3 regions of the Flavimobilis soli genome follow, and region 2 is predicted to be linked to each of the others. Evidence: riboswitches for the same ligand, from Rfam matches in the RefSeq annotation. Region 2 holds a riboswitch; each other region holds the start of a gene.
What was found. A riboswitch is a leader RNA that binds a small molecule or an ion and turns the genes downstream of it on or off. The one in region 2 is predicted to bind thiamine pyrophosphate.
Positions count from the first base shown of each region.

Region 1 (4,690 bases), 1.3 Mb from region 2:
TAGGCCGGCCACGTGAGCGTGCCCTCGGCGGGGCACAGTCCCGCCAGTGCCTTGAGGAGCGTCGACTTGCCTGCGCCGTTGACGCCGAGGATCGCAGTGAGCGTTCCGGCGCGGAGATCGAGGTCGACACCGTCTACGAGCGTGGGACGCTGCCGGACGACGGCAGCTCCGGCAGGTGCGCCGATCGCGGGTGTGGACACTGCCTCAGCTCGCACGGTGACACCCCGTGCACGCAGGAGCGGCGTCGACGTGCAGCGTGCGGAGGGGACGCGGCGGGCACCAGGAAGATACGGCTCGGTGAGCGCGTCAGGCATCGAGGCGAGCCGCACGTCGAGGGGCAGCCAGCACCCCATGGCTTCGATCGCCTGCGCATGCGTCGTGAGGACGTCGGCCGTGGGCCCGTGCGCGAGCACGGAGCCCGAAGCGTCGATGACAAGCGTGTCGACCGGCAGAGTGGGGAGCTCGTCGAGACGATGCTCGACGAGGAGGACCGTCGGACCACCGTCGTTCATGACGGTCGCGACCGCCGCGCCCACCTGCTGCGCGCCAGCCGGGTCTAGCATCGCCGTCGGCTCGTCGAGCAGGAGGAGCGCCGGCTCAGCGACGAGAACGCTGGCAAGCGCAACCCGCTGCGCCTCACCGCCCGAGAGCGTCCCAGTGGGACGGTCGGCGAGGTGAGCGGCCCCGACCCGCGCGAGAGCCGCTCGAACGCGCGCCGCGATGTGCTCGGACGGTACGCCGTGGTTCTCCAGGGTGAACGCCACGTCGTCAAGGACCCCGGCGAGGCACAGCTGGTCGAGAGGGTTCTGCTGGAGGTACGCGACATGCCGCGCGAGGTCGAACGTTGCGACCTCGCGCGGATCGGAGCCGAGCACGCGAACGTCACCCGTGACAGCGGCATCGACGGTCTGCGGCACGATCCCCGTGATCATCCGCAGGAGTGTCGACTTGCCGGAGCCGGACGGGCCCAGGACAAGACAGGATCGACCGGCGGCGATGCCCAGCGTGACGTCGTGCAACGACGGTGTCGGCGCGGTCGGATAGTGGACGCCCGCGCCCTGGAGAACCACGGCGGCGTTCATCGTGCGGCGCGCCCAATCGCCTGGTTGTCGAGCACACCCGTGCGGAGGAGCCCGTCGCCGAGGAGCTTGGCAGCCACCGCGGACAGCAGGATGCACGACGCGAGCGTGAACGCGAAGCGGAGGCCGAGGTACTCCTGACCGAGCCATCCCTGCCGGAACGCGTTGTACGCGAAGGTCAGAACCCCGGCGGAGACACCTGACGCGAGGAACGTCGGCCAGCCGAAATGGCGGTAGCGCGTGAGGGCGAAGGGAAGCTCGGCGGTCGCACCCTGGATGAACCCGACGAGCAGGAGCATTGGCCCGACGGGGGAGCCGAGGAACGCGACCTCGACGAGAGCCGCGAGAATCTCGACGACCACGCCGACACCCGGCTTGCGCACGATGTACACGGCGAGAGGCGCGACCATGATCCATGAGCCGGCGAGCACATTCTGGGCAAGGTCGCCGAGCGGACCCATCGCGATCTGCAGTCCGTACCACGCCTGGACGAACGCCCAGTAGAGGAACCCGAAGACGACCGCAAGGACCGCGAGCAGCACGGTCTCGTGGAGCGTGAGCCCGCGGCGGTCGCGGGGCACGAGGGTCGGGAGCGTGGTCGCGGCGTCGTCGGCCGTCGCGCCGGGCAGGTCGGTGCGGGGTGTGCTCATCGGGCCACCTCCGTCGCGGGAGCATCGGCGTCCGGGTGGTTCGTCGAGATCGTCACGTGCGTGACGACGTGCGCGACGGAGCGGCCGGCGGCGAGCCAGCCGTCGGCGACCGTGCCGAGGACGTCGGCGAGGTCGCCTGCGAGCTCGGTGACGAAGTGCCGCGACGCACGCGCGACCCCCGCGGCCTTGGCCCGCTCGATGACCGGCATGATGTGGGACATGTGGTCGGCGCCGGGGCCGTCGGCGAGCGGGTACAGCGCCCACTGGGCGGTGGCCTCGACCCCTGTGGGTGCGAGCGGGGTGAGGTCCGGGATCGCGAGGGTGGGGGCGTCGAGCCCGCACGTCAGCTCGCCCGGGCAGCCGCGGGAGAGCTGAACGTGCGCGACGACGTGCGCTCCGCTCGCCGAGACCCGCGCGATGAGGTCGACGATGTAGGCGAGGACGTCGGCCTCGGCGCCACCGACGTACGTCGAGACGTCGTCGGACTCGATGACCAGACCGGGGGCGGATGCCGCGGCCGTGTCCGCGAGGGCAGTGAGCAGGATCGCGACATAGTCGTCGGACATCACGGAGACCGTGAGGCGTGCGCCGACCCCCAGGGCGAGGGGGTCTCGAGTCTGGGCACCGCTGCGTGCGGACGTCGTGGACGGGGAGAGGGACATGCGTGCTCCTGTGCATCGACGCCCCCGGGGGTGGGCAAGCACGATGCATCCACTCGCGTGGCAGCGCCACGCCGCCGCGGACACGAAAATGCCCATGACGTGCCCCCGCATCCGTGCGCCCGAGAGCGCGCGGGCACGGGGACGGGAATGCTCCGCCCTGCTCCCTACGCTGGTACTGACCAGATCAGGTTCCACGGGTCTGCAGGTGGGACGGGGTCCGGCCTGCACTCTCAGCGCTCATGCGCTCCCCGGGGGCTTGGTGAACACACCGTAACGACGACGAGCCTCGAGGGCCAACGGGGCCGGCGCCCGTTCCACCAAGCGGACGCGGGTGCGGGGTTGGGGAACGTGAGATTCTGGGTGCCCGGTCCGCACAGCCTCGAGGCTGTCGTCGCGCGAGGAGCCCCGATGACGACCTGCTACTACACCGCCGCGACCTTCGACGGGTTCCTCGCGACGCCGGAGCACTCGCTCGACTGGCTGTTCTCCTGCGACTTCGACTGGGCCGCACCCATGCCGCACGCGACTCTGGCCGACGGCGTCGGGGCTCTCGTCATGGGCGCCTCGACGTACGAGTGGATGCTGCGCCGTGACGAGCCCTGGCCGTTCGAACCGCCGACCTAGGTGCTCACCCACCGCGACCTGCCCGTCCCCGCGGGCGCCGATGTTTGGCTCAGGCACGCCGACGTGCGTGACATTCACGCCGAGATGACCACGGCAGCGGACGGCGGGGTGTTGTGGGTCATGGGAGGCGGGGGGAGTCGCCCAGCAGTTCGCCGAGGCCGGGCTGCGCGACGAGGTGTGGCTGCAGTACGCCCCAATGCTCATCGGGGCCGGGCACCCGCACATCACGGGGTGGCTCGACCCCGCGCCCATCGACGTCGCCCGCAACCGCGACCATATGTGCGGCCGCTACCGGGTGCGGCGCCCGTCCGCGTGATCCCCGTGCGGCGCTGACGGGCTGGCGTCAGACTCTCTCGAACCGGCGACGTGCGCGGGGGATGTGATGACGGAGGCGCTCGTGGCGATCCGTCGGGCGTTCGGGTGGACGTACGCGATGGTGTGGAAGCTTGATGTGGAGTCGCAGCGGCTGCGTCTGGTGCACGACGACGGGACGGCGCCTCGCGAGTTCCGCGAGTATGCGCAGGGCTTGGCTCTGGGCCCGGGCGAGGGGCTGGCGGGGACGTGTTGGCAGCGTGACGACATGGCCGTCCTGCACGATCTGCGCACGGCTGGGCCGGGTGTGGATGTGTCGCGGATCGAGAGCTCGGGCTTGCTGAGCGGTGTGGCGCTGCCGGTGCGTAGCCGCGGCAAGGTTGTGGCGGTGTTGCAGTTCCTCAACAGCGGGGTGGGGACGCCGTCGGAGTCGCGGCAGTCGATCATGCGTGCTGCGGGGATGCTCGTGTCGGGGCAGTTCGACCGGGCGGCGGAGCGGGAGATCGCAGTCGAGCACGACCGTGACGTCACGGCGCTGACGACTGTCGTGCATGCGGTGGCGAAGGCGTCGAGCATCGAGGAGGCGCTCGGCACGGCGCTCGAGACGATCAGGATGAAGCGCCCTGGGTCTGATGGAGACTCGCGCTATTTGATTCCGACCAGCAGTTCGCGGTCGGCTTGGACAGCATAGAACGCGTTCTCGAACTCGACGGGCGGGACGTCGCCGAGGTAGCCATGGAGACGTTGCGCATTGTGCCAGTGCACCCACCCGAGCGTCGCGAGCTCGAGGTCCTCGACGGTCTTCCACGGTCGTTGGCGGGCAGGTCCGCGGACGAGTTCGGTCTTGTAATAGCCGTTCACCGTCTCGGCCAGGGCGTTGTCATACGAATCGCCGACGGTTCCGATCGAGGGTGTCGCGCCGATCTCCGCGAGGCGTTCGCCGTAGCGAATCGACGTGAACTGAGAGCCCGCGTCGCTGTGACAGCGCAGATCGGCGTGGCGTGCACCGCGGGACCAGCGGGCCATCTCGATCGCGTCGAGGACCATCTCGGTGCGCATGTGGGACGCGACCCGCCAGCCCACAATCATCCTGCTGAACGCGTCGACGATGAAGCACACGTAAGCGACGCCGGCCCAGGTGGGCACGAACGTCAGGTCCGTCACCCAGAGCCGGTTTGGTGCGGTCGCGGTGAACTCGCGCTTGACGAGGTCCGGGTGCCGCGCCGACGCCGGATCCGGGCGGGTGGTCTTCACCCGCTTCGACCGTCGGGCGCCCTCGATCCCCGCGACCCGCATCAGCCGGGCGGTCTGATCCCGACCGATCACGATCCTCGCTCGTCGGGCCGCCTTCCACAGCTTGCGG
Region 1 covers NZ_PDJH01000001.1:181,455-186,144, forward strand. Annotated here, with positions in the region: gene ATL41_RS00860 (ABC transporter ATP-binding protein) at 1-1,082, opposite strand, end outside; gene ATL41_RS00865 (ECF transporter S component) at 1,079-1,729, opposite strand; gene ATL41_RS00870 (YkoF family thiamine/hydroxymethylpyrimidine-binding protein) at 1,726-2,391, opposite strand; TPP riboswitch at 2,534-2,652, opposite strand; gene ATL41_RS13430 (dihydrofolate reductase family protein) at 2,800-3,015, shown strand; gene ATL41_RS13435 (hypothetical protein) at 3,191-3,331, shown strand; gene ATL41_RS00880 (GAF domain-containing protein) at 3,398-4,018, shown strand; one part of gene ATL41_RS00885 (IS3 family transposase) at 3,973-4,690, opposite strand, start outside.
Region 1: linked by a shared signal. The riboswitch ahead of ATL41_RS00870 (YkoF family thiamine/hydroxymethylpyrimidine-binding protein) and the one ahead of ATL41_RS06980 (thiamine ABC transporter substrate-binding protein) in region 2 are both predicted to bind thiamine pyrophosphate.

Region 2 (4,690 bases):
GACGGTCTGGCCCGACCGCACGTCGGGCGAGTCGACGTAGATCGGCGTGAGCGGGCAGAAGTCGCGCACGGCGGCGCGAGCCCGAGCGACGTACGCGGCGTGCTCCTGGCTGTCCGACTGGAAGATCGTGAGCTCGGGGCTCGTGCGGACCGTGCCGGTGCCCGGGTCGAGCACGACGCGGTACGTCGCGTCGCCCGCCCGGCTCGGCACGGGGAGCGCGACGGCCGTGGTCTCGGCCACCTCCTCGGCGACCGGCGTCCACCGCCCGCCGTCCCGGCGCTCGAGCCGGAGCGTCGGCCCGGCCGCACTCACCTCGACCGTGACGACGACGTCCTCGTCCGTCGCGGCGACGTCCGGGTGGTCGACGTCGGTGATCGTCGCGTGCGCCCCCGTCGCGCCCGCTCTCTCGTCCGCGCCCGCGGCGACGGCACGGACGAGCCCGTCGCCCGTCAGGCCCGGGGCCGAGGGGCGCGGAGCCGCGGACACGAGGACCCAGGACAGCGCGAGCGCACCCGCGAGCGCCGGCACGGCGCGCCGCGTCCAGGTGTCTCGCCGCACTGGTCCTCCTCGCCCCGGGTGCCGTCGTCGTGAGCGACCTGTCCATCGTGCCCCGTCGTGCCGACGACGGCCAGGACGGCCGGACCTGGTCGGGCGCTCGTGCGGCGTGCGTGCAGGTCGGCCGACGTGCAGCGCGCCACGGTCCCGGTAGCGTGGGCAGGGTGGCCGCCCGACCCGGGCTGCCGCACCGACGAGCGACGAGGAGGACCGACGTGGCTGACGACAACGACGAGGGCATGGTCGACAAGCTGATCCTGATCGGCACGTCCGCGCTGGCGGCGTGGCTGGCGCAGAAGCTCCTCGGCGCGGTGTGGAAGAAGGCGACGGGGCACGACGCCCCGAAGGACCCGCTCGACAACGAGTCGAATATCGCGGGCATCGTGACCTTCGCGGGCGTGACGGGTGCGGTCGCCGCGCTGAGCCGCATCGCTGCGAACAAGGGCGCGCGCAAGGTGACGTCGCGGATCTCTGCGGGGCGCACCCTGAAGGCCTCGCGCTGACGCGGGTCCTGCACGCTTCGCGCTGACGCCCTGGCAGACGGCTCGGCCCCCTCGTCGCTCGCGACGAGGGGGCCGAGGTGTGTCCGGGGTCAGCCGACGGCGACGCGGATCTCGTTGCGCCACGGGTCGGCGAACGTGAGCACGGCGCCGTCGTCCGCGGCGGCGACGCCCGCGTGCTTGAGGCGGTCGGCGAGCGCGCCGACCTCGTCGCGCGTCGGGACGACGATCGACACCTCGCCGAGGCCGAGGTTCACGGGCCGCGGGCCAGCGCCCATCGACGCCCACGTGTTCATCGCCATGTGGTGGTGGTAGCCGCCGGCGGACACGAACAGGGCCGAGCCCATCTCGGTCGTCGCCTCGAAGCCGAGGGTGTCGACGTAGAAGCGGCGCGCGGTCGGGATGTCGCCGACCTGCAGGTGGACGTGGCCGAGGGTCGCGGCCGAGGCATGCGGGGCAGCGAGGACGGCCTCGTCGAGGTGCTGCTGCATGAATGCGTTCGGGTCGAGGTGCAGCGTGGCCATCTCGACGTGGCCGTCGCGCCAGCGCCACTGGTCGCGCGGGCGGTCGACGTACAGCTCGATGCCGTTGCCCTCGGGGTCGTCGAGGTAGAACGCCTCGGAGACGAGGTGGTCGCCCGCGCCGGTGTAGAGCTGCGGGGTGAGCGTCGCGACGCGCGCGAGCGTCGCGGCGAGGCCTGCGGCGTCGGCGAAGAGGATCGCCGTGTGGAACAGGCCGGCCTCGCCAGGGCGGCGCGGCGGCAGGTCGCGAGCCTCACGCAGGACGACGAGCGGCGTCGTGCCGCGGCCGAGGGTGACGACGGCGTCGCGGCCGTCCGCGGCGTCGTTCGCCAGGACCTCGAGCGCGATGACGTTCGTGTAGAAGGCGACCATCGCGTCGATGTCGCGGACGTACAGCGTGACCGCGTCCATGTGCGTCTCGGCTGCGAGGCGGTCGCCGGGCAGGAGGGCGGAGGGTGCGGCGGCGTGGGCGCTCGCGGCGTCGATCATGTCTCGGCTCATGTCTTCAGTCTCCCCCGAGAAAGTTGAAGCGTCAACCATTCTCGGTGTGAGGACGGGCACGGCCGCGAGGCGCGGCGGGCGGTAGGCTGGTCAGGAACGACAGGGGAGCGCTGCCGCCCGCACGGACGGTGAGCGCTGAGAGTGCGGACCACCGCAGACCCTCGAACCTGATCCGGTTAGCACCGGTGTAGGGAGTCGGGATTCTCTCCACGTCGTGCGCCGCAGCACACGCGGGGCGCGACGCGGCACCCCTCCTTTGACCTAGGAGGACACCAACGCATGAGCACCACCACCCGCCGCCGCAAGGGCACCGCAGCCACGCTCGCAGCGATCGCCACCACGAGCCTGCTCGTCGCCTGCTCCACCGAGCAGAGCCCGGCGACCACGACGACGACGGCCGGCCCGCCGACCGGCAAGGTCACCCTCGTCACCCACGACTCTTTCGAGCTCACCGACGAGCAGAAGGCCGACCTCGAGGGGCTCGGCCTCGACGTCGAGGTCACCCAGCTCGGCGACGGCGGCACCCTCGTCAACCAGCTCATCCTCACCAAGGACTCCCCGCTCGGCGACGTCGCCTACGGCATCGACAACATCTTCGGCGCACGCGCCCTCGAGGCCGGCGTCTTCGCCGACCACGCCTCCCCCGCCCTGCCCGACGCCGCGAAGGACCTCCTGCTCGAGGGCTCGACCGCGCTCACCCCGATCGACCAGGGCGACGTCTGCATCAACGTCGACGACCGCTGGTTCGACGCGCACCCCGACGTGCCCGTCCCCGCGACCCTCGACGACCTCGCCGACCCCGCGCTCAAGGACCTCGTCGTCCTCACCAACCCCGCGACGTCGACCCCCGGCCTCGCCTTCCTCGCCGCGACCGTCGGCGCCTACGGCGAGGACGGCTACCTCGACTACTGGACGAGCCTCAAGGACAACGGCGTGAAGATCTCCGACTCCTGGTCGGACGCCTACTACGTCGACTTCTCCGGCGGCGGCGAGGGCGGCCCGCGCCCCGTCGTCCTCTCGTACGGCTCGTCGCCCGCCTACACGCTCGACGGCGACGAGTCCACGACGTCGTCCCTCCCCGCGACGTGCTTCCGCCAGGTCGAGTACGCGGGCGTGATCGCCGGCTCCGACAACCCCGCCGCTGCAGGTGCACTCGTCGACTACATGCTCTCCGCCGACTTCCAGGCGGCCCTCCCTGACACGGTGTACATGTACCCGGTCGACCCGGACGTCGACCTGCCCGAGGCGTTCGAGAAGTTCGGGCCGCTCGCCGAGAAGACGATCACGGTCGACCCCGCGACGCTCGCGGAGAACCGCGACGCCTGGATCGAGTCGTGGACTGACACGATGCTCGGCTGAGACGAGCACGACCGTGACGACGACCCTCGCACCGGCACCGACCGGGAACCGCGCCCCCCACGGGGACGCGGCACCCGGCGGTGCCCGGCGCAGGGCGACCGGGCGTGCGCTCTGGTTCGCCGCCGTCGGGGTCCCGGGACTGTTCCTCGCGGTCTTCTTCCTGTGGCCCGTCGCGACGATGATCCTCAAGGGCTTCGCGTCGCCCGACGCCGCGGCGCACCCCGCGTGGTCGCCCGCCGCCTGGGACCTCGGCGGGTTCGGCGAGGTGCTCGGCCGCCCGCGCACGTGGCGCGTCGTCGGCCTGACCTTCCTGCAGGCCGGCCTCGGGACCGTGCTCTCCGTCCTGCTCGGCCTCCCCGGCGCGTACGTGCTGTACCGGCGGACGTTCCCCGGCCGTGCGTTCGTGCGTGCGGTCGTCACGGTGCCGTTCGTCCTGCCGACCGTCGTCGTCGGTGTCGCGTTCCGCAGCCTGTTCATGGACGCAGGCCCGCTCGGCGGGCTCGGCCTCGACCAGAGCCTCACCGCGATCGTCGTCGCGCTCGTCTTCTTCAACTACTCCGTCGTCGTGCGCACGGTCGGCGGTTTCTGGGCGCAGCTCGACGCCCGTCCCGAGCAGGCCGCGCGCGCCCTCGGCGCGAGCCCGCTGCGCGTCCTGCGCACGGTCACGCTGCCCGCGCTCGCCCCCGCGATCGCGTCGGCCGCCGCGCTCGTCTTCTTCTTCTGCGCGACGGCGTTCGGCACCGTCCTCATCCTCGGAGGCAGCCGCTTCGGCACGATCGAGACGGAGATCTACGTCCGCACGACGCAGTTCCTCGACCTGCGCGCGGCCGCGGTCCTGTCGGTCCTGCAGCTCGTCGTCGTCGCGGCCGTCCTGTGGGTGTCGGGCCGCGCGTCGGCACGGCGCGTGCGTGCGCTCGCCCTGCTCGGCTCGGCTCCCGGCGAGCGACGGCTGCGCCCGCGCGGGCTCGGTGCGGGCGGCTGGGCGAGCCTCGCCGTGACAGCCGTCGTCGTGCTCGGGCTGCTCGTGTGGCCCATGGCGAACCTGCTGCTGCGCTCGCTGCGCACGGCCGACGGCACGTGGACCCTGCAGAACTACCGGAACCTCGCCGAGCCCGTCGCGGGCTCGTCTGTGACCGCGTGGCAGGCCGCGGGCACCTCGCTGCGGACGGCTGCGGTCGCGGCCCTGATCGCCGTCGTCGTGGGCGGCCTCGTCGCGCTCGTGGTGTCCCGGCGCCCACGCTCACGGGCAGGCCG
Region 2 covers NZ_PDJH01000001.1:1,529,358-1,534,047, reverse strand. Annotated here, with positions in the region: gene ATL41_RS06995 (hypothetical protein) at 1-558, opposite strand, end outside; gene ATL41_RS06990 (DUF4235 domain-containing protein) at 771-1,058, shown strand; gene ATL41_RS06985 (VOC family protein) at 1,148-2,077, opposite strand; TPP riboswitch at 2,169-2,288, shown strand; gene ATL41_RS06980 (thiamine ABC transporter substrate-binding protein) at 2,357-3,436, shown strand; gene ATL41_RS06975 (ABC transporter permease) at 3,450-4,690, shown strand, end outside.

Region 3 (4,690 bases), 940 kb from region 2:
GACAGCTCGTGCGGCCACGACCGCTCGAAGCCCGCGAGGCCGAAACGGTCGAGCAGGCCGCGCGCCGCGTCGGTCGCTTCCCGGCGCGACGTCCCGCTCACCTGAGCGCCGAGCGCGACGTTCCCCAGGGTGCGCCGCCACGGCAGCAACGAGTCGCCCTGCGGCATCCACGCGACGTCGGGCCGCCCGTCGTCGCCGTGCGGGAGCCGGACGGCGCCGCCGTCGACCACCGTCCCCGCGACCGCGAGACCCGCGAGGATGCGCAGCAGCGTCGACTTGCCGCACCCGGACGGGCCCACGACCGCCGTGAGCCCGCCACGCGCGACCCGGAACGACACGTCCGCGAGTACGGCGCGACCGCCGAGCGACACGCTCAGCCCGCGGACCTCGACGCTCCCCCGCCCCTCCGCGGTCCCGAGGTCGGGCCGGACGTCAGCCGAGGAGGTCATCGGTCCACAGCTCCTCCGCCGTCAGGCCCGGCTCGACGAGCCCCTCCTCCTCGAGGAATGCGAGGAACTCCCGCCACACCTCCGGGTCCTGCCAGCCCCAGGGCTTGCCTGGCGCCGTGATCTCCGCTGCGAGGTACGCCGCGCTGAGCGACACGAGCTCGCGGTCGAGCTCCGGGACAGCCTCCAGGAGCGTGTCGGCGGCCGCCTGCGGGTCGGCTACCGCGTCCTCGTAGCCGCGTCCGACCGCCGCCACGAGCTTCTCGACGACGCCCGGCCGCTCGGCCAGCACCGTCTCGGACGTCGCGAGCAGCGGCGTGTACCAGTCGGGGATGCAGTCCGTGTGGTCCGCGAACGGGATGGACGCGACGTCGAGACCGTCGACGTCGCGCAGCCTGATCGTGTCCCAGCCCTCGAAGACCCATGCCACGTCGAACTGGCCCTGCGTCAGCCCGACCCGGAAGTCGTCGCTCACGAGCGGGGCGAGCTCGACCGCGTCCGGGTCGCCGCCGTCGCACGCCACGAGACGACGCACGAGCGCCTCCTCGAGCGCGCTGCCGTAGCTGCCGTACGTGCGCCCCGCCAGGTCGCGCGGACGCCCGATACCCGCGCTGCTCAGGCCGATGAGGCTCGACGTGTTGCGGCGCAGGACCGCAGCGACCGACACGACGTCGGCCCCCTTGGCCCGGGCCGGGACGAGCGCCTCGGCGACGGAGTACGCGACGTCCGCCTGGCCCGCCGCGACGAGGCTCAACCCCGACGCCTCCCCCGGCTCGACGATCGTCACGTCGAGCCCCGCCTCCGCGAAGTAGCCGCGGTCCTGCGCGACGTACAGGCCGAGGTGGTTCGTGTTGGGCGTCCAGTCCAGGACGACGGTCACAGGCGTCAGGTCGCCCTCGACCGCGCCGCTCTGCGGCGGCGCCGCGCAGCCGGCGGACAGGGCGATGAGCGCCGCGGTGAACGCGGCAGCGGTACGAGCTCTCATGCTGGTCTCCTTGCGAGCAGGTGGGTTCCGGGTTCGCGCCGCTGCCACGGCAGGGCGGCGCGCGACGCCGCGTCGACGATCACGAACAGCAGCGCGGTGAGCAGCGCGACGAGGGCGACCGCGACGAAGATGCGGTCGACGTCGTACCCCTTGCGGGCGCGCTGGATGAGGACGCCGAGGCCGCTCGTCCCAGCGAGATACTCCGAGACGACGGCGGCGCCGACGGCGTACGTGGCGGCGAGCCGCAGCCCCGACAGGGCCCCGGGCAGCGCGGCCGGCGCTCGCACGAGCAGCAGCACCTGGCGGCGCGTGCCGCCCAGACCGCGCAGGACGTCGCCAAGCTCCCCCTCAGCGTCGCGCATCGCGCCTGCCGCCGCGACGAGCACGGGGAAGAACACGGTGAGCGCGACGAGCACGACCTTGGGCGCGAGCCCGACACCACCCCACAGCACCATGAGCGGCGCGAGCACGACCGTCGGCACGGTCTGCGTGAGCGTGAGCAGCGGCAGCAGCGCCCGGTCGAGCCAGGGCGAGGCCGCGGCCGCGAGCGCGAGCGCGCTGCCTGCGAGGACTCCGAGCACGAGACCGAGGAGTGCCTCCGTCATCGTCGTCGTGACGTGGTCTTCGAGCAGCGGGGCGAGCCCGACGGCTGCGGACACGACCTGGCTCGGCGCGGGGAGGATGAACGCCGGGACGTCCCCGACGCGGACGGCCACCTCCCACACGACGACCAGGCCGGTCGCGAGCACCGCCGGCGGCCACGCACGCGCCAGCAGGTCCGCACCCGGGCGCGGGGCGACGCTGCTCACGCCCGGAACTTCGCGACGAGGTCCTCGATCGTCGGGCCGTCGTCGTCGGCGCCCTGCCCGACCTTGATGTGGCTCGTCACGCCGCGGGCGCCTGCCGCGAGCGTTGCCTCGTGGACGCGTCGCAGCAGCGCCCAGACCTCGTCGGGGCTCCCCTGCACGGTCGTGCCCATCGCACCGACCTCGTGGACGAGACCCGAGTCCTGGATGACGGCGATGGCGGGGTCGATGTGGGCGTAGGGCTGGTCGGCCGTCCCGGCGGGGCGGGGCGAGACCTGGATGTGTGCGAGCACTTCTTCGCTCCTCGAGCTCGAGGGCGCCGCCGCGACGGGCGCGCGCACGACCGTCGCGCGCCGACGAGGCGCGCCGCAGCACGCGTCGGCGAGGACGCGAGCAGCGGGACGGTTCGAGCAGACAAGGTGCCGACGGCACCGACGCATCCCTCCGCTGGCATTACCCAGTTCAGGTTCGCGGGTCGGCGGCTCGGGTGGTCTCCCATCCGCCCTCTCAGCTTGGTGCACCAAGCTCCCCGGCGTTTCCCCGTCAACGTATCGGCCGTGCTCGCACGCCGCGACCGTCGTCTCGCGATCCGGGACCGCCGCGTCGACCCGGACGCCCGACGGGTGGTTGGCTGGGGTGATGAGAGCGATCGAAGCCGTACGCGCAGGTGGTCCCGAGGTCCTCACGCTGGTTGAGCGTCCCGCGCCGGACCCAGGTGCGGGCGAGGTCGTCGTCGACGTCGCGTTCGCGGGCGTGAACTTCATCGACACGTACCGCCGCTCGGGCGTCTACCCGGCGCACTTCCCGCACGTGCCCGGAAGCGAGGGTGCGGGCGTCGTCAGCGCCGTCGGACCTGGAGTCACGGACGTCGCGGTCGGCGACCGCGTCGCCTGGGTCGACGGCCCCGGCTCGTACGCCGAGCAGGTCGTCGTCGCAGCAGACCGCACGGTCCCCGTGCCCGACGGCGTCGACCTCGCGACCGCGGCCGCACTCATGCTCCAAGGGCTCACCGCGCACTACCTCGTCGACTCCAGCCACCCCGTCGGCCCCGGCGAGGACGTGCTCGTGCACGCAGGCGCGGGTGGGGTCGGCCTCCTCCTGACGCAGCTCGCCGTCGCGCGCGGCGCGCGCGTCATCACGACCGTCTCGACGGAGGCGAAGGCCGAGCTCTCGCGCGAGGCGGGCGCGACCGCCGTCGTCCGCTACGACCAGCTCGACGACCTCACGGCGCAGCTTCCCGAAGCCGTCCGCGCCGTCGCCCCGGAAGGCGTCCACGCGGTGTACGACGGCGTCGGCCGCACGACGTTCGACGCGTCGCTCGCCTCCCTGCGGCCGCGCGGCATCCTCGTGCTGTTCGGCGGAGCCTCCGGCCAGGTGCCCCCGTTCGACCTGCAACGGCTCAACTCGGGCGGCTCGCTGTTCGTCACCAGGCCCACGCTCGGCGACCACGTCGCGACACGACCCGAGCTGCTGCGTCGGGCCGACGAGCTGTTCCACGCCGTCCGGCTCGGGGCCCTCAAGGTCCGCGTCGGCGGGACGTACGCACTCGCCGACGCGGGTGAGGCGCACCGGGCGCTCGAGGCGCGCGAGACGACGGGCAAGCTCGTGCTCGAGGTCGGCGGGGAGGCGCTGTGAGCGTCGAGGCGGGCGGCTTCGACGACCTCGTCGCGGCCGTCCGGGACTTCTCGGAGGAGCGCGGCTGGACGCCGGTGCAGACGCCGAAGAACCTCGCCATGGCGCTCACCGGGGAGGCGGGCGAGCTCGCGGCCGAGCTCCAGTGGCTCGGCTCCGACGAGAGCGTCGACGCCGTGCGCACCGACCGTGAGCTGCGCGAGCGCGTCGCGATGGAGATGGCCGACGTGCTCATCTACCTCGCGCGCCTGGCCGACGTCACGGGGATCGACCTGCTCGACGCCGCCCGCCGCAAGCTCGCGGTCAACCACGGGCGCTTCCCGGTCGGCTCGGCGCCGTCGCGAGCGCACGACGGGTGACGCCAGGCGCGCGAGGGACACCCGCCGGGACCGACGGGCACCGTCGTCCGCTCTGGGAGGTGTCACCGTGGGCCCCTCACGACGCCGAGCGCATGCTCGGAGCATGACGACCACGATCACGCCGAACATCTGGTACGCCGGCGACGCCGAGGAGGCTGCCGCCGCCTACACGGCCTTCTTCCCGGACAGCCATGTCGTGCAGACCGTCCGCTACCCCAGCGAAGGACTGCCCGACTTCCAGAAGGACATGGCAGGCAAGGTCCTGACGATCGACCTCGTCGTCGGGGGCCTGCCCCTCACGCTCATCAACGCCGACGCGACCTTCCGCCCGAACCCATCGATCTCCTTCATGGTCAACTTCGACCCGTCCCGGGACCCCGAGGCGCGCGAGCACCTCGACGAGCTCTGGGCGCGCCTGGCCGAGGGTGGCCGCGTCCTCATGGAGCTCGGCCAGTACCCGCA
Region 3 covers NZ_PDJH01000001.1:587,956-592,645, forward strand. Annotated here, with positions in the region: gene ATL41_RS02670 (ABC transporter ATP-binding protein) at 1-449, opposite strand, end outside; gene ATL41_RS02675 (ABC transporter substrate-binding protein) at 433-1,431, opposite strand; gene ATL41_RS02680 (ABC transporter permease) at 1,428-2,240, opposite strand; gene ATL41_RS02685 (thiamine-binding protein) at 2,237-2,530, opposite strand; TPP riboswitch at 2,660-2,778, opposite strand; gene ATL41_RS02690 (quinone oxidoreductase family protein) at 2,877-3,872, shown strand; gene ATL41_RS02695 (nucleotide pyrophosphohydrolase) at 3,869-4,228, shown strand; gene ATL41_RS02700 (VOC family protein) at 4,332-4,690, shown strand, end outside.
Region 3: linked by a shared signal. The riboswitch ahead of ATL41_RS02685 (thiamine-binding protein) and the one ahead of ATL41_RS06980 (thiamine ABC transporter substrate-binding protein) in region 2 are both predicted to bind thiamine pyrophosphate.